3 regions of the Streptomyces sp. NPDC091377 genome follow, and region 1 is predicted to be linked to each of the others. Evidence: riboswitches for the same ligand, from Rfam matches in the RefSeq annotation. Region 1 holds a riboswitch; each other region holds the start of a gene.

The links. Region 1 has a riboswitch for cyclic di-AMP ahead of ACIQNG_RS19015 (M23 family metallopeptidase). Riboswitches for the same ligand answer to the same signal wherever they lie in the genome.
Region 2: linked by a shared signal. The riboswitch ahead of ACIQNG_RS34540 (M23 family metallopeptidase) and the one ahead of ACIQNG_RS19015 (M23 family metallopeptidase) in region 1 are both predicted to bind cyclic di-AMP.
Region 3: linked by a shared signal. The riboswitch ahead of ACIQNG_RS01815 (NlpC/P60 family protein) and the one ahead of ACIQNG_RS19015 (M23 family metallopeptidase) in region 1 are both predicted to bind cyclic di-AMP.

What each region holds. Positions count from the first base shown of each region.
Region 1 covers NZ_JBIVUE010000008.1:22,178-28,031, reverse strand. Annotated here, with positions in the region: gene ACIQNG_RS19035 (dihydrofolate reductase family protein) at 1-252, shown strand, start outside; gene ACIQNG_RS19030 (alginate lyase family protein) at 786-1,814, shown strand; tRNA gene ACIQNG_RS19025 (tRNA-Met) at 1,863-1,936, shown strand; gene ACIQNG_RS19020 (PP2C family protein-serine/threonine phosphatase) at 2,154-3,323, shown strand; cyclic di-AMP (ydaO/yuaA leader) riboswitch at 3,541-3,698, shown strand; gene ACIQNG_RS19015 (M23 family metallopeptidase) at 3,710-4,762, shown strand; gene ACIQNG_RS19010 (PrsW family intramembrane metalloprotease) at 4,871-5,854, opposite strand, start outside.
Region 2 covers NZ_JBIVUE010000024.1:58,067-63,920, forward strand. Annotated here, with positions in the region: gene ACIQNG_RS34525 (GNAT family N-acetyltransferase) at 1-1,341, opposite strand, end outside; gene ACIQNG_RS34530 (HPr family phosphocarrier protein) at 1,590-1,871, shown strand; gene ACIQNG_RS34535 (GntR family transcriptional regulator) at 2,122-2,811, opposite strand; gene ACIQNG_RS34540 (M23 family metallopeptidase) at 3,049-3,822, opposite strand; cyclic di-AMP (ydaO/yuaA leader) riboswitch at 3,835-3,998, opposite strand; gene ACIQNG_RS34545 (M16 family metallopeptidase) at 4,444-5,814, opposite strand; gene ACIQNG_RS34550 (M16 family metallopeptidase) at 5,829-5,854, opposite strand, start outside.
Region 3 covers NZ_JBIVUE010000001.1:376,958-382,811, forward strand. Annotated here, with positions in the region: gene ACIQNG_RS01800 (NlpC/P60 family protein) at 1-812, opposite strand, end outside; gene ACIQNG_RS01805 (hypothetical protein) at 1,166-1,519, shown strand; gene ACIQNG_RS01810 (tellurite resistance/C4-dicarboxylate transporter family protein) at 1,705-2,688, opposite strand; gene ACIQNG_RS01815 (NlpC/P60 family protein) at 2,837-4,054, opposite strand; cyclic di-AMP (ydaO/yuaA leader) riboswitch at 4,061-4,235, opposite strand; gene pcrA (DNA helicase PcrA) at 4,655-5,854, shown strand, end outside.

The DNA of each region.
Region 1 (5,854 bases):
CCCCGCCTGCCCGGCGCCACCGTCTACAGCAGCCTGGAGCCGTGCGCCCGCCGCGCCTCGCGGCCCCGGCCCTGCGCGCGGCTGATCCTCGACGCCGGGGTGCGGAGGGTCGTCACCGCGTGGCGTGAGCCGGACACCTTCGTCCCGGGCGCGGACGGCAACGGGCTGCTGACGGCGGAGGGCGCCACGGTCGTCGTACTCCCGGAGTACGAACGGCGGGCCAAGGCGCCGAACGCCCACCTCCTCGCCTGACCCCGCGTCGGGCGAACGAGCCGGGGCCTGAAACCGGGGCCTGAAGGCCGAGGGATGGGAGCTGAAGGCCGAAGGCGGAAGGCTGAAGGCTGGGAGCTGAAGGGCCGGGGCCTGAAGGCCGGGGGCCGAACGGCCCACCACCGGATGCGTCCCCGATCCCCCACCGGCACGCTGCCAGGAACCCGGCCACCGGCCGGGCCGTCGCCGGGACGGCGGAAGTGGCGACGTGGACGCGGCGACTCGAAGGCGGCGATGCGGGTGAGGCGGCGATGCGGGTGAAGGGCCGGTCGGCGGGGAGGGAGCGCGTGACCCCCACGACCCGCAGGGCCCGCAGCGCACGCGCACGCAGCGCACGCGCACGCAGCACACGCGCACGCAGCACACGCGCACCCAGCACACGCGCACCCAGCGCACGCGCACGCAGCGCACCGGCCCGCAGCGCACGAGCCCGCAGGTTCGCCCTCGCGGCGGCCCTCACAGCCACCCTCCTTTCCCTCACCTCCTGCGGCACCCTGGACGCCGGCTCGCGGGCCATGACCCGCTCCCTCCCCGCCGACCGGCCCTTCACCCACCCCGGCGTCCTGGTCGGGGGAGCCCAGCTCGACGCCCTGCGCGAGCGGGTCACCTCGGGCCGCCGACCCTGGCTGAAGGCGTATCGCGACATGCGCGACAGCAGGTACGGCTCCCACGAGTACCGGGCCCGCCCCCGTACGGACGTGTCCTGCCCGTCCGGCGACCACGCGGGCCCCGGCTGTGTCGAGGAGCGTGAGGACGCCATCGCCGCCTACACCCAGGCCCTGCTGTTCACCGTCACCGGCGAACGGCGGCATGCCGCGAAGGCCACCGAGATCATGGACGCCTGGTCGGCACGGCTGAAGCGGCACACCCACGCCGACGCCGGGCTCCAGGCCGGGTGGGCGGGCAGCACCTGGGCGCGGGCCGCCGAGATCGTCCGGCACACCCCCGGCGCCGACTGGCCCGAGGACCGGGTGCGCCGCTTCGAGGCCATGCTCCGCACCGCCCACCTCCCGTACGTCACCGGGCGCGCTCCCGACCGCGACGGCGGCCGGGACCTCGTCACCACCGACGCCGCCCTCTCCATCGCCGTGTTCCTGGAGGACCGCGCGACCTTCGACGCCGCCCTCAGACGTTTCCGCGAGCGCGTCCCGACCTTCTTCCACCTGCGCAAGGACGGCCTCACCCAGGAGACCTGCCGCGGCTTCGCCCACGTCGGGCACGCCGTCGCCGCCACCGCCCATGTCGCCGAGACGGCCCGGCACCAGGGCGTGGATCTGTACGACGACGACACCGCCGCGCGGCTCAAGGCGGCGCTGGAGCTGCACGCGCCGTACCAGGAGGGCGCGCCCGCGCCCGGGTGGCTGTGCGGCGGCCGGGTCGAACGGGACATGGGGCCGGACCTGGAGGTCGCCCTCAACCAGCTGGAGAACCGTCTCGGCACCCCGCTCCCGGCCACCCGCAGGCTGGTCGCCCACTCCCGTCCGGCCGGTACCGACGACCACTTCGTGGCCTGGGAGACGCTCACCCACGCCGACGCCCCGTAAACCCTGGTGCTGGGGGTCCCGCGGATGACGTATAGTTGTGTTTACCGACGCGGGGTGGAGCAGCTCGGTAGCTCGCTGGGCTCATAACCCAGAGGTCGCAGGTTCAAATCCTGTCCCCGCTACTCAAGGCTCAGGGCCGGAATCCAGATCAAGGATTCCGGCCCTGAGTGTTTCCCGCACCCCCGGCGCGTCCTCTCGTTCTCCGGTGTCTTCTCTCACTCAGGTCGGTTGTCGTTTCATCCGGTCGGCCCGCCCGGCTCGCCCGGCCGCCCCGCTCCGGCAACTCTGGACGAATGGGGCGGGGCTGTGGTCGGCGAGGACATACGCGGGAGACACGTGGTGCGGCCGGGTGACGGGCAGGGCGAGGGGCCGCACACCGGGGCCCCCACCCGTCGTATCTCCTACACCCGCCGCTACGTCCGGCTGGTGCCCGCGCTGCTGATCGCCGGTGGGCTGGTCTACGAGCTGCTCATGCCCAACCAGTTCACCGCCGTGCCGTTCTTCACGGCCGCTCCGCTGGTCGCGGCCCCGCTCTTCGGGCGGCGCTACACCTTGGTCACCGGATGCGTGGCCGTGGCGGTCGTCCTCCTGGTGCATCTCCTGCTCGACTCGTACTACGGCGCGGAGGCCCTCACCGAGACCATCACGGTCGTGACGGTCGCCGGACTCGCCCTGCTGATCAACATGGTCGCCCGCCGCAGCGACGAGCGGCTCGCCACGGCCCGGGAGATCGCCGAGGCGGCCCAGCGCGCGGTGCTGCCCGAGCCGGACGAGCGGATCGGCGGTTTCGAGATCGCGGCCCGCTACGAGGCGGCGCAGGCGGGCGCGTTCGTCGGCGGCGACCTGTACGCCGTACAGGACACTCCGCACGGGGTGCGGCTGGTGGTCGGGGACGTGCGGGGCAAGGGCATGGGTGCGATCGGGGCCGTCGCCGTGGTGATCGGCGGGTTCCGGGAGGCCGCGGAGCAGGAGGCGACGCTGGAGGCGGTGGCGGAGCGGCTGGAGCGGGCGCTGGCGCGCGAGGGCACCCGGCGGGACGGGCTCGACGCGTTCGAGGGGTTCACCACCGCCGTGCTGGCCGAGATCCCGCACGGGAGCGGCGTCGTACGGGTGGTGAACCGGGGGCATCCGGAGCCGCTGCTGCTGCACGCGGACGGCACGGTGCGGACCCTGTCGTCCGTCGAACCCGCGCTGCCGCTCGGGATGGGGGAGCTGGGCAGCTGGCCGGACCGGGCGCAGGAGGCGGAGTTCCCGGGCGGGGCCACGCTGCTGCTGTTCACCGACGGGCTGTCGGAGGCGCGCGACGGACACGGCGTCTTCTTCGAGCCGGAGATGCGGCTCCTGGGGCGGACCTTCACCGGGCCGGACGCCCTGCTGACCGCGCTGGCGGAGGAGGTGCGGCAGCACACCGGGGGCGGGATGACGGACGACATGGCGCTGCTCGCGGTGCGTCGGCCGGCCGACGCGTCCGAGGGGCTCCCGGCTTCGTCACAGCGGGTAAGCGAATGACCCCCCTCCGCATAACATCTGCGTTACCATCGCCATTTTGATGTGTAGCGGGACCGTCAAATCTGGGGGTCAAGTAGCCCGATTTCAACCGCTCATGACCCTTACGTCCGGCGTAAGAGCGGGAAGGATCAAGAGGAACCGCTTGGAAATCACCCCTGGGTTCTATTAACGTCCGATAACGCAGCGCGGTCGTACCAGCCGTCACCAGAGTCGGCTCCGCGCGCGAGCGCCGAATCCCGCGAGGGAACCGGGGAACCACCAACTTGGGGTGAATCGGGCGTCGTCCGCCATGCACGCATGGTCGGTTTACGCGCGTAGGAGACCTTCCTGCTCCGAACCCGTCAGCTAACCCGGTAGGCGAGAGGGAAGGAAAGGAGTACGCCTACGTGGCGTCCAACCGGCCTGCTCCTGTGGCCTCGTTCGTCCCCGCCCAGCGCACCGACGACACCGGCACCGTCGTCTACGGCGGCCCCCGCACCGACGAGGGCCCGTGGGAGGAATGGAACCCGACCGCGGAGACCGTTCGCCCGGTCCGCGGCCGGCACCGGGTCGCCAAGCAGCGCGGCGGTCTCGCCCGCAGTTCCACCGTGCTCGGCGTGGGTGTCATAGCCGCCGTCGGCGCCGGTGGCATGGCGACCGCCCAGACCGGCAAGCCGCCGGTCTCCCTGTCCATGCCCGACCTGGGCTCGGTCTCCTTCGGCTCCGACGACACCGAACCGGAGCCCGTCGACCCGACCGACGCCGCCCCGCTCAGCGGCCTCGGCACGGCCACGCCCGACTCCGGGCAGGCTTCCGCCGACGCCGGGGAGGCGCTGCGCGCCCGGATCATGGCGCAGGCCGAGAACCAGCAGCAGCAGATCGAGGAGCAGGCCGCCAAGGACGCCCAGGCCGCCGCCGAGAAGGCCGCCGCCGACAAGGCGGCCGAGGCGGAGAAGGAGGCCAAGGCCCAGGCCGCCGCCGAGAAGAAGAAGGCCGAGAAGAAGGCCGAGGCGGAGGCCCGCAAGAAGGCCGAGGCCGAGCGACTGGCCAAGCTGGCCAAGCAGTTCGCGCTGCCGACCTCCTCGTACACCCTCACCTCGACCTACGGCCAGGCCGGTTCGCTGTGGTCCTCCGGCTACCACACCGGTCTCGACTTCGCCGCCCCCACCGGCACGCTGCTCAAGGCCGTGCACACCGGCACCATCACCCAGGCCGGCTGGGACGGTTCGTACGGCTACAAGACCGTGCTCACCCTGGAGGACGGCACCGAGATCTGGTACGCCCACCAGTCCTCGATCAGTGTCAGCGTCGGCCAGAAGGTCACCACCGGCGAGGTCATCGGCCGCGTCGGCGCCACCGGCAATGTCACCGGAGCCCACCTCCACATGGAGGTCCACACCGGTTCCGGCGGCGCCCTCGACCCGCTGTCCTGGCTGCGCGGCAAGGGCCTCAACCCCTGATGCCGTGAGCCTCCGCTCCCAGAGCCTCCGCTGATGCCCCGATCCCTGGACACCTGCTGAGCCTCTGGCCCCCCGAACCCCGGCAGCCCTGACGACAACCCCCCGGCGTCAGGGCTGCCGGTCTGTCGTGGGCCGGGGATGTAGCGGATGCGACGGATGCGACGGATATAGCAGATGTGGCGGATGCGACGGATGCGACGGGTTCGGTGCGGGGCCGCCGTGAGGGTGGTGCGGGTGCGGGTGCGGGTGCGGGTGCGGGTGCGGGTGCGGGGGCCAGGCGCCCGCGCCGTACGGCTGCCAGGGCTGCCAGGGCTGCCAGGGTGGCCACGGCTGCCAGGGCGGGGCGGGGACCGGGGGCGGTGGGGCGATGGTGCGGGCCGCCTGTTCGAGGGCGGGGCGGGCGGTCTCGCGGCGCTGCCACAGCGCGTCCAGCAACTCCCGTTCGCGCCGGACGAAGTCGGCGCCCGCCCGGCCGCGGCTGCCCCGGCGCCGTAGCACCGCGAGGGAGGTGGCGTACGACTCGTACGCGGCCACCGCGCGGGCGGCCGGTCGGCCCAGGTGCCGGCCCGCGTCCCGCCGGGCCAGTCGGCGGGCCCGCATCGAGCCCAGCGCGAACGGTTCGGCGGGGGAGAACCAGCCCGTGGCGACATACGCGGGCAGTTCCTCCCGCACCACCCGCAGCTCGTGCTGCCGGGCCCAGATCACCAGCCAGGTCAGCAGCCCGAACACGGGCACCATGAACCCGGCGTAGACCGCGAGGAAGCCGTGGTCGCCGAAGCCGGCCGAGCCGTTCCAGAAGGCGTGCACCCCCATCGCCAGCAGCAGCCCGGCCAGCGGCAGCAGGGCCTTGCGCAGGGGTCGGCCCGGTCCGGTGGCCGCCGCGACACCGAAGCCGATGCCGGTCAGCACGGTGAACAGGGGGTGCGCGAACGGCGACATGATCACACGGACGAAGAAGGTGGCGACCGTGACGGAGGCGACGCCCCCGCTGTCGCCGCCGGACTGGTCGGAGCCGAAGGCGGTGCCGAGGTAGAGGATGTTCTCGGTGAAGGCGAAGCCGGTCGCGGTGACCCCGGCGATCACCACGCCGTC
Region 2 (5,854 bases), on a different contig from region 1:
GGTACGGCGCGCGAGGCGGGTGAACTTGCGCGGATTGCCGATGGACTCCAGGTACATGAGGGCGACGTCGGTGTCGGGGTCGTCGTACCAGTACTGGAGGACGTCGTTGCCGGAGACGTCCGCGCGGTTGCCCGACGACACGAAGGTGGACACGCCCGTGTCGCCGGTGACGCCGCCGCCGCGCCGTTGCAGCCGGGAGAGCAGGGCGATGCCGATGGCGCCGGACTGGGCGAACAGCCCGATGCGGCCGGGGCGCGGCATCTCGGGTGCCAGGGAGGCGTTCAGCCGGACGTCGGGTGAGGTGTTGACGATCCCGAACGCGTTGGGGCCGATGAGCCGCATGCCGTACACGCGCGCGTGCCGGACGAGTTCACGCTGACGGGCCTTGCCGTCCGGTCCGCTCTCCGCGTACCCGGCGGAGATCACCACGAGCCCCTGCACGCCGTGCTCGCCGCACTCGGTGACGACCTCGGGCACCTGCTCGGCGGGCACGGTCACCACGGCGAGGTCGACGTCGCCGTCGATCTCCCGCACCGAGCGGTGGGCGGGGACGCCGTCGATGCGCTCCTGCCCTTCGGGGAAGGCCCGGTTGACGGCGTGCAGACGGCCGGTGAAGCCGGCCTCGCGGAGGTTGGCGAGGATGCTGCGGCCCACTCCCCCGGGCGCCCGCCCGACGCCGATGACGGCGACCGACCCGGGCCCCAGCAGCCGCCGTACCGAGCGGGCCTCGGCGCGCTGCTCCCGCGCGCGTTGCACCGCGAGGGAGCGGTCGGTGGGTTCGAGATCGAACTCCAGGCGTACGACGCCGTCCTCGAAGCTGCGCTTCTGGGTGTACCCGGCGTCCGTGAACACCTTGATCATCTTGGTGTTGGCGGGCAGCACCTCGGCGGTGAACCGGCGGATGCCGCGCTCGCGCGCGACGGCGGCGATGTGTTCGAGGAGCGCGGAGGCGACCCCCCGGCCCTGGTGCGCGTCCTGCACCAGGAAGGCGACCTCGGCCTCGTCGGCGGGGGCGGAGGCGGGCATCCCGTCGGCGCCGACACGGTCGTAGCGGACGGTGGCGATGAACTCGCCGCCGACGGTGGCCGCGAGCCCCACCCGGTCCACGAAGTCGTGGTGGGTGAAGCGGTGGACGTCCTTGGCGGAGAGCCTCGGGTAAGGCGCGAAGAAGCGGTAGTACTTCGACTCGTCCGAGACCTGCTCGTAGAAGCTGACCAGGCGGTCGGCGTCATCGACGGTGATGGGCCTGACGCGCGCGGTGCCGCCGTCGCGCAGCACGACGTCCGCCTCCCAGTGGGCGGGGTACTCGTGCCGGTCCTGCCGGTCCGCCGACGTCTGCATGGGCCCCAGAGTACGGCTCGCCTACGACAACGGCGCGAGGCCGTCCGGGGGGACGGCGGCGGGCCTGTGGGGTTCGTGGGCGGGGGGTGGTGTCGGTGCCGATGCCGGGGGGCAGGGCCAGGGAGCGATGGGGCCGAGCGGGCCGTGGTCCGGGGGGTCGCCGGGGCCCCCGGACGTACGCTCCTGGCACGCCCCACGATATGGAACACTGGTCTAGACAACCCGAGCACACTGAAGGGCAGCATCGCATGGCTGAGCGCCGCGTCAACGTCGGCTGGGCCGAGGGTCTCCACGCCCGCCCCGCCTCCATCTTCGTCCGGGCCGCCACGGCTTCCGGGGTTCCCGTGACGATCGCCAAGGCCGACGGCGACCCCGTCAACGCGGCCTCCATGCTGGCCGTGCTCGGCCTGGGCGCCAAGGGTGGCGAGGAGGTCGTCCTGGCCTCCGCCGCCGAGGGCGCCGACGCGGCCCTCGACCGCCTGGCCAAGCTGGTCTCGGAAGGGCTTGAGGAGCTTCCCGAGACCGTCTGAAACGGTCCGCACGTCCGCCCCCGCGCACGACGGGCGGCGGCAGCGGACGCCGAAGCCGCGTCGCCCCAGCCGGCGACGCGGCTTTGTTGTGTATTCACCCGGCACGCGTCGGCCGGGTTTCCCGCCCCTACCGATCCACGGCTCGCGTCATAAAGTCCGCGCCGCGCATAAGCAAGGTCACGGCACGCCGGAAAAGGGCAACCGAAATAGCCGCCCTCGAATTCCCTCTTCTTTGTATACGGCGCTTTTGTTAAAGCCGCTGGCCCGTCATGTTTACGGGAGGTTGCGAAGTCCTCACACGGTCCTGGCTGCCGCCGGGGAAGCGGAGGCGGTGGGCGGACGTGGTGCGCTCGGCGTGCAGCGCGGTGAGGGCCCGCGCGCGTTCGGCGTCCCCGCGCGTGACGGCGTCCACGATGGCGCCGTGCTCGGCCCAGGACTCGTGGGGCGCGGCCGGCACCTCCACGGCGTACATCCAGGCGATCTTGTGCCGGAGCTGGGTGAGCATCGCGACCAGGGAGGGGCTGCCGGACGACTGGGCCAGGGTCTCGTGGAACCAGCTCCCCAGGGAGCGCAGATCGTCACTGCTGCCCCTGCGGGTCCGTTCCTGGCCGAGCCGGACCAAGCCGCGCAGCACCTTCAGATGGGCCTCCGTACGCCGCTGTGCGGCCCGCGCGGCGGCGAGGGGCTCCAGGAGCGCCCGCATCTCCAGCAGGTCGGCGGCCTCCTGCTCGGTGGGTTCCGCCACGCACGCGCCCGCGTGGCGCCGGGTGACGACGAAGCCCTCGGCCTCCAGGGTGCGCAGGGCCTCACGGACGGGGACGCGGGAGACGCCGTAGCGGCGGGCGAGGACTTCCTCGGTGAGCCGGGCGCCGCGTTCGTAGACACCGGCGATGATGTCGTCCCGGATCGCCGTGCACACCGAGTGCGCCGGAATACGCATGACCGACCTCCGCCTTAATCACCGCGAAAACTCCCACGATCGACGTGTGGACAGTGACTCTATTGCAATGAGCCGGAATTTCCGATGGCGGGCCGGATTCCGGGGATATTTTTTGGACAGGGCGGCTGTCCGAAACGGCAAAAGCCCCGGCTCGGGGAGCCGGGGCTTTTGTCACACCGTGCAGGCGCGCGAAGAGGTGGAACGTCAGAACGCCACGCCGTCAGAGGGCCGAGGCCGTCAGAGGGAGACGCCGCGCGCGCGGAGGTAGGACAGCGGGTCGATGTCGGAGCCGTACTCGGAGGTGCTGCGGGCCTCGAAGTGCAGGTGCGCCCCGGTGACGTTGCCGGTGTCACCGGCCAGGCCGATCTGCTGGCCCGGCTCGACGACCTGCCCGGCCGACACGCTGATCGAGGAGAGGTGCGCGTACTGGGTGTACGTGCCGTCATTCATCTTGATCACGACTTGATTGCCGTACGCGTTGCCCCAGCCGGCCTCGACCACGGTGCCGGAGCCGACGGACTGGATGACGGTGCCCACGGAGGCGTGGAAGTCGATGCCGGTGTGGCTGCCGGAGGACCACAGGCCGCTGTTGGCCTGGTAGCTGGTCGACACGTACGAGCCGCCGACCGGGGAGACGAAACGGTTCAGGCGCTCGCGCTCGGCCTCGCGGGCGGCGCGCTCCTCGGCCTCGCGCTCCCTCTCGGCCTGCTCCACGGCCCGCTTCTTGGCCTCGGCCTGGGCCTTCTTGCGGGCCTCGGCCTCGGCTTTCACCCGGGCGGCTTCCATCTGGGCCGACGCCTGGGCGTCGATCTGCTCGGCGACCGAGTCGTCGATGCTGATGACGGGCGACAGACCGGGCTGCTGGGCGGGCTGTCCCGCGGCCAGTGCCGGGGCGGCGAAGGTGCCGACGACCCCGGTGGTGGTGAGGGCCGCGACCCCGGCCGCGCGGGCGGTGGTGCTCTGCAGACGGGTGGGTCGCCGGTGCTTCCCGGTGGCGCGAGTGAACGCCATGAAGTGGCTGGTCCTTTCCTTCCCTCTCGCCTACCGGGTTAGCTGACGGGTTCGGAGCAGGAAGGTCTCCTACGGACCCCCTCGCTCACGCGCGGGCGTCCGATTCACCCCAGGGACTGCGATGGGTCCCCGGCTCCCCTTTGGCTCGCGCCTCAGGGACTCGGCGATGGCTGTCCGGTGCCGCGGATGCGGCGCGCTGCATGACGAACAGCCGGGATGACGCTAAGGCGGCGATCATTCGAACCCCAAACAGATCCGCGTTTTTGTTGCGTACGCCACAGTGCAGACAGGCAACCTCTCCCCCAATTCGGACACCTCGCGGGCCGCTTCGGGCCCGGTTCGCGTTCGACTCGGGTTCGACTCGCGCCCGACTCATGCTCGTCCCGGGCTCGTTCCCGGGCTCGTTCCCGGGCTCCTCTCAGGCACGTGCCAGGTTCCTCTCGGGCTCCTCTCGGGCTCGTCTCTGGACGCCTCAGAACGCCTCTGGGCGCCTCAGGACGCTTCGGAGTACGACGCGAGGGCCCCGGGTGGCGTCTCCCGCCACCCGGGGCCCTCGCACGCGCGTACGGCATGTCGGCCGCCGTCCGAGCGACCGCCCTGCCGGGCGGCCCGCCCGGTCGCCTACTCGGCGGCCACGACGGTGACTTGACCGATCCCGAGAGCCTCGACGGGCTCCTTGATCTGAGCGGCGTCACCCACGAGGATCGTCACCAGACGGTCCACGGGGAAGGCGTTGACCACGGCCGCCGTGGCCTCCACCGTGCCGGTGGCCGCGAGCTGCTGATAGAGCGTCGCCTGGAAGTCGTCGGGCAGGTGCTGCTCGACCTGGTCCGCCAGCGTGCCCGCGACCGCCGCTGCGGTCTCGTACTTGAGCGGCGCCACACCCACCAGGTTCTGCACGGCGACGTCCCGCTCGGCGTCGGTCAGGCCCTCCGCCGCGAGCGTGCGCAGCACCGTCCACAGGTCGTCCAGGGCCGGTCCGGTGTTCGGCGTGTCGACCGAGCCGCTGATGGCGAGCATGGAGACGCCCGTGCCGTCGGGAGCGGACCGCAGGACCTGCCCGAACGCCCGGATCCCGTACGTGTAGCCCTTCTCCTCGCGCAGGACCCGGTCCAGGCGCGAGGTGAGCGTGCCGCCCAGGCAGTACGTGCCGAGCACTTGGGCGGGCCAGACACGGTCGTGCCGGTCGGATCCGACGCGGCCGATGAGCAGCTGGGTCTGCACGGCCCCGGGCCGGTCCACGATGACGATCCGGCCGGTGTCGTCGGCGCCGACCGACGGCACCGGGCGCGGCGCGGCAGAGGAGCCCGTCCAGGCGCCCAGCGTGTCCCCGAGCAGCGTGTCGAGGTCGACACCGGTCAGATCGCCGACGACCACGACGGTGCCGGTCGCGGGACGCACATGCTTCTCGTAGAAGGCGCGTACGGCGGCGGAGTCGATGCCGGAAACCGTGTCCTCGGTGCCCTGGCGCGGGCGGGACATGCGCGAGGTGGGCGGGAACAGCTCCTTGGACAGCTCCTTGGCCGCCCGGCGCGAGGGGTTGGCCAGCTCGTGCGGGATCTCGTCCAGGCGGTTGCGCACCAGCCGCTCGACCTCGCTGTCCGCGAACGCGGGCGCGCGCAGGGCGTCGGCGAGCAGCGCGAGGGCCTTCGCCAGCCGGGAGGCCGGGACTTCCAGGCTGAGGCGTACGCCGGGGTGGTCGGCGTGCGCGTCCAGGGTGGCGCCGCAGCGCTCCAGCTCGGCGGCGAACTCCTCGGCGGAGTGCTTGTCGGTGCCCTCGGAGAACGCGCGGGCCATGATCGTGGCCACCCCGTCCAGACCGGCCGGCTCGGCGTCCAGCGGGGCGTCCAGCAGCACCTCGACGGCGACGACCTGCTGGCCGGGGCGGTGACAGCGCAGCACCGTAAGACCGTTGCCGAGCGCTCCGCGCGCGGGCGCGGGGAAAGCCCAGGGGCGGGCGTCACCGGCCTGCGGCTGGGGGTGGAACTCCATCTGGGCCGGCGCGCTCACTGGGCCGCCTCCTCGGTGTCGT
Region 3 (5,854 bases), on a different contig from region 1:
AGGGCGACCCCGGCCGCGCGGTAGGCGGCCTGCATGAGCCCCGAGCAGTCGAAGGCGTCCGGGCCGGTCGCGCCCCATACGTAGGGGCTGCCGAGCTTCTGACGGGCGTACGAGACGGCCGCGGCGGCCCGGGCGTTGGGTGCGGCGGCGACGGTCATGGGCGTCGCGTTCCCGGTGGCGGGGCCGGACAGCCGGGCGCGGTCCTCGGCGGTGAGCCGGGCGAGCAGTCGGCGGGCCGACGTCAGCTTGCCGTCGATCGTGGCCTTGTGGCGCTCCAGTTCGGCCCGGCGCGAGCTGAGTGCGGCCAGCTCGACGCGGGCGGAACCGCGCAGACGCTCGATCTCGCGCAGCCGCCCGCGGACGCGGGTGACGGCGGCGGACTGCCGGTCGCCCGCCCGCTCGGCGAACGCGGCGCTGTCGAGGAACGCGTCGGGGTCGTCGGAGAGCGCGAGTTGTACGGCGGGGTCGAGCCCGCCGCTGCGGTACTGGGCCGCGGCGCTCGCGCCCAGCGCCTCCCGCTCGGAGTTGAGCCGCTCCTCCTTGCGCGCGGCCTCGTCCTGGAGCAGTCCGAGCCGCTTGCGTGCCTGGTCGGCTTTCTCCTTCGCCCCGTTGTACTGCTCGGTGGCGGCCTCCGCCTCCCGGTACAGCGTGTCGACCTCGGCCTTGACCTGCGCGGGCGTCGGATCGGGTGCGGCGTGCCCGGATCCGTCGAACACCGTGGCGGTCGCGACACCGGCGAGGGCGAGCGTGGCCGCCTTGCGGGCCCTGCCTCCGCCGGCGGAGAGATGTCGGGGCTTGCGGTGCGCTGCCACCTGGACGACACGTCCTTTCGTACGAGGGGATCGGCGTCCGGCGTTCCGGGTGCCGGTCCGCCGGGCGTCTGGGAGAGGACGCTAGAACGCAGGGTGACGGCTCGGTAACGGGATGTACGGAAGTGGCGGCGAGGGATCGAGGGTGACCGTATGTGACCGTGCGGTGGGGCTGGGGGTGATGTCTTCACGGGGGGTGATGACCGAAGTCGGGGAACGGGGGTGCGGAGGGGACAGGCGGTGTTATAGAGAACCGTGGGGCCTGGGGCGGCCGGTGAGTATAAGCCCGGGGTCTGGGCGGGGAGCGGGTGCCCGGGGTCCGGTCGGGCGTGGGGCGCTGGCTAGGCTCCGCCTCCATGGACGTACTCATCCATCTCTTCGTCGGCCTGCACATCATCGGCATCGCCTCGCTGCTCGGTGGGTTTCTCACCCAGATGAAGGCGATGGGCCAGGGCACGGCCCGATTCGTTCCCGCGATGCTGCACGGCGCGCTGACCATGCTGGTCACCGGCGTCATCCTGGTCGGCCTCAACCAGGCCGACGATCAGACGGTCGACAACATCAAGATCGGCGTGAAGCTGGCGCTGCTGGTCGTGATCCTCGGCCTCGTCTACGTCAAGCGGGACGACGAGAAGGTCGACAAGGGCTTGTTCGGTCTGGTCGGGCTGCTGACCACGGCGAACATCTTCATCGCGGTCCTCTGGGTCTGATCCGGGCCTGATCCGGGCCTGATCCGGGCCTGATCCGGGCCTGATCCGGGCCTGATCCGGGCCTGATCCGGGCCTGATCCGGACCTGATCCGGACCTGATCCGGACCTGATCCGGACCTGATCCGGGCCTTGTCCGGTGTGGCCTGGACTGGTCCGAGCGGATCGGATCGGATCGGGGTGGTGGGTCACCGCGTGCCGTCGGGTGAGGGTGTCCGTCGCGCGCTGAGCACCGCACCGGCGCCGACCGCGAGCCAGGCCGCCACGGACACCCACACCAGCACCTCGGACGGCCACCCCCTCAGCCAGGAGACGTCCAGCGCGGAGCCGGCCGGGAGCATCGCCGCGGCCGTCATGCCCATGGGGAACACGGTCGCCCAGCGCCGCACGTCGTAACGCGGCCGGGGGCGGACCAGCTCCGCGACGAGGAGTACGGCGTACCAGGCCAGGGCGAGTGTGAGCACGGCGGTGGTGGTGTCGCGCAGGACGCCCTGGCCGTCGGAGTTCCAGAGGTAGAGGGACGGGCTGTCGGCCAGGACCAGCTGGGACCCGGCCAGTGCCGAGATCGCGAGCCCACCGCCCGCCATCCAGTGGTCGCCCGGCCCCCGCCACACCTGGCGGTAGTCGAAACGGGTCAGGGCGAAGGCGTAGAGGACGAGCCCGAGCCAGAACATCACCATCGCGGCGTGCGCGAGCCAGGCGGACCCCTCCGCCGCCGCGAGCGTGGCACCCAGCACCGCGAGGCCCTCGGTGGCCACACAGCCCAGGAACACCGAGCCCGGCATGTCCGCCCGCCACTGCGCCGCGGCCTGCACGATCAGTACCGGCCACAGCAGCGCGGCCAGCGCCAGCAGGGCCTCGGCGAGGTGCTGCCAGCCGAGCAGGGAGAGCCGGGTACCGAGTACGCCGGTCGCGGCGACGGCGGTGAGCGCGGCGGGCGTCCCGGCGTCCCGCAGCCACCCCGGGCGGTCCCGCAGCAGCCGCGCGGCGAAGTCCGCCGCCAGCGCGATCCACAGGACCCCGGCCACCACCAGCAGGATCCTGGACAGCACCTCGTACCCGGTCAGACGCAGCCCGATCGACACGATGCCGGTCGCCATCACGGCGGCCCCGGCCGCGGGCGGACGCCGCGCCCACCAGGCGCGCGGGGAAGGGGTGGGGGTGCCGGACATGGGCCGATGGTAGGGAGCGCGGAGGCGGGGAGGGCGGGGGCGCGCACGGGCGCCCCCGCAATTCCACGCGGGCGCGCGACGCCGTCGCTGCCATGGCGCTGACCGTCTGCGGCGGTCCCGTGTGGTTTCTACGCCGGGCGTACGGTTCCTACGCCGGGCGTACCACGCTGTGGATCGAGGACTCGCCGTCGTAGAAGATCGACTCCTCCCGTACGTACGCCCCCGGCTTCGGGGCGTGGATCATCTTGCCGTTGCCGATGTAGAGGCCGACGTGGGTGAGGTCGTCGTAGAAGAACACCAGGTCGCCGGGGCGGGCGGCGGAGACGGGGACCGTGGTGCCGGCGTCGACCTGGTCGTAGGTGGTGCGTGGGAGGTCCACGTCGGCGGCCTTCCAGGCGGCCTGGGTGAGGCCGGAGCAGTCGTAGGAGCCGGGGCCGGTGGCGCCCCAGACGTACGGCTTGCCCGTCTGCGCGCGGGCGAACCCGATCGCCTTCTCCGCCTTGGCGGCGTACGAGGCATCGGGAGCAGGGGCGGGGGCGGGGGTCTGGGTGTCGGGGACGGGGGCCGGGCCGCCGCCGGTCGATCCCGACGGCGGGTCCGTGTCGCTCCGCTCCTCCTGGCGCCGCTCTTCCTGGCGGCGCTCCTCTTGGCGGCGTTCTTCCTCCGCCTGCTGCCGGGCCAGTTCCGCGGCCTTGCGCTCGGCCTCCTCCTGCTTCTTCCTCTCGATCTCCGCGAGGCGGGCCTTCTCCTCGGCGGTGAGCCGCGACAGCAGTTCGCGCGCGTCGGAGAGTTTCGTCCGGACCGTCGCCTTGGCCGTCCTGAGATCGCCCTGCGTCTCGGTGAGCGACGCCAGGCTCTCGCTCGCCTCCCGGCGCTTCTCCATGGTCGCGGACTGCTGGGTGAAGTAGTCGTCCACCGCGCTCTTCTGGCGCTCGGTGAGCCGGCCCATGAGCTGGGTCCGGTCGAAGTAGTCCTGCGGGGTGTCCGCGAGCAGGAAGGTCGCGGTGTCGGGGGCGGCGGCCCCGGTGCGGTACTGGGCGGCGGCGTGCGAACCCAGTTCCTCGCGGGCGTCGTTCAGCTTCTGCATGCGCCGGGCGACGTCGTCCAGCAGGGTGTCGACGCGGGTGCGCTGCTTGGCGGTCTTCTCCTTGGCCGCGTTGTACTTCTCCGTCGCCGACTCGGCCTGCCGGTAGAGGTCGTCGACCTTCTTCTCGATCTCCTCCAGGCTCGGCTTGTCGTCCGTGGGGGCGGCGGTGGCGGTCTGGGAGAGCAGGGCGACGGAGGTGAGGGCGGCGGTGGCCAGGACGGGGGTCCGTACACCGGCCACGCGCGGGGCCGAGGGGGACGACTTGCGGTGCGACGCCAAGGAGGCGACTCCTTCCATGGGCCGCCTACCGGGTGAGCTGTCGGGTTCGGGCGGACGGTTCGGAAGGGTTGCCCTACGGTCCCCTCCGCGCGGGAGGTGCGGACCGATTCACCCCGGAGGTTCGGTGGGTCCCCGGCTCCGGTCGCCCACGAGGGCGCGCCGGACTCGGCGGTGGCCGGACGGCCCGGCGGGGTTCGCCGGAGGGGGCCGGTCGGCCTGCCCGGCACGCTAGCCAACTCGTGTGGCACCTGTGAAGGTTGGTGGGTGATATGCCCGATACATTTTCGTGACCTTTCGGTGAGGGGTACGGGGTGTCACGGACGGTGACGGGCTGGGCTGGGCTGGTGTGTGCGGGGCGTTCCGAGTGGCCCGCGACTGCCCGCGCCTGCCCGAGCGGCCCCAGCGCCACCAGCGGCCCCAGCGCCACCAGCGGCCCCGGCGGCCCCAGCGCCACCAGCGGCCCTGGCGGCCCCGGAGCCCCCAGCGGCCCCAGCGGCCCCAGTGGCCCCAGCGCCCCGAGTGGCCCGAGTGCGCCCTTCCGCGCGGGATCTTCGGGAGGCGGCCCGGGTTGTCAGTGGGGCGGCCTAGACTCGGAGAGCGATGAGCAGCCTCTTTGACGACAGCTTCCTGGCGAACCTCCAGGCCCCCCGTGGGCATGAGGAGGAACCTCCGCCTCCGCCCGAGGACGAACACGTACCGGAGCCGGTTCCGGACGATCTGTTCGGCGGAAAGTTCGACACGCCCCCGCCCCGGGACGGGTACTACCGCGACGGAGCCCCGCGCCCCGCCCTCGACCCGGCGGCCCTCCTGGAGGGGCTGAACGAGAACCAGCGCGCGGCGGTGGCCCACTCCGGCACCCCCCTGCTCATCGTGGCCGGTGCCGGCTCCGGCAAGACCCGGGTGCTCACCCACCGCATCGCCTATCTGCTCGCCGAGCGGAGCGTCCACCCCGGCCAGATCCTCGCGATCACCTTCACCAACAAGGCCGCGGGCGAGATGAAGGAGCGCGTGGAGCAGCTCGTCGGCCCGCGCGCGAACGCGATGTGGGTGATGACGTTCCACAGCGCCTGCGTACGGATCCTGCGGCGGGAGTCCAAGCGGCTCGGGTTCACGTCCTCGTTCTCGATCTACGACGCGGCCGACTCCAAGCGGCTGATGGCCCTGGTCTGCCGTGACCTGGATCTCGACCCCAAGCGCTATCCGCCCAAGTCCTTCAGCGCCAAGATCAGCAATCTGAAGAACGAGCTGATCGACGAGGAGGACTTCGCCGCCCAGGCCACGGACGGTTTTGAGAAGACCCTGGCCCAGGCGTACGCGCTGTACCAGTCGCGGCTGCGTGAGGCGAACGCGCTCGACTTCGACGACCTGATCATGACCACGGTCAACCTGCTGCGCGCGTTCCCCGATGTCGCCGAGCACTACCGCCGCCGCTTCCGCCACGTCCTGGTGGACGAGTACCAGGACACCAACCACGCCCAGTACGCGCTGGTCCGCGAACTGGTCGGCACCGGTGAGCACGACGAGTCCACCCCGCCCGGCGAGGACGACCTGCCCCCCGCCGAGCTGTGCGTGGTGGGCGACGCCGACCAGTCGATCTACGCCTTCCGCGGCGCGACGATCCGCAACATCCTCCAGTTCGAGGAGGACTACCCGAACGCGACGACGATCCTGCTGGAGCAGAACTACCGCTCCACCCAGACGATCCTCACCGCCGCCAACGCGGTCATCGAGCGCAACGAGTCCCGCCGCCCCAAGAACCTGTGGACCAACGCGGGCGCGGGCGCGCGCATCACCGGCTAT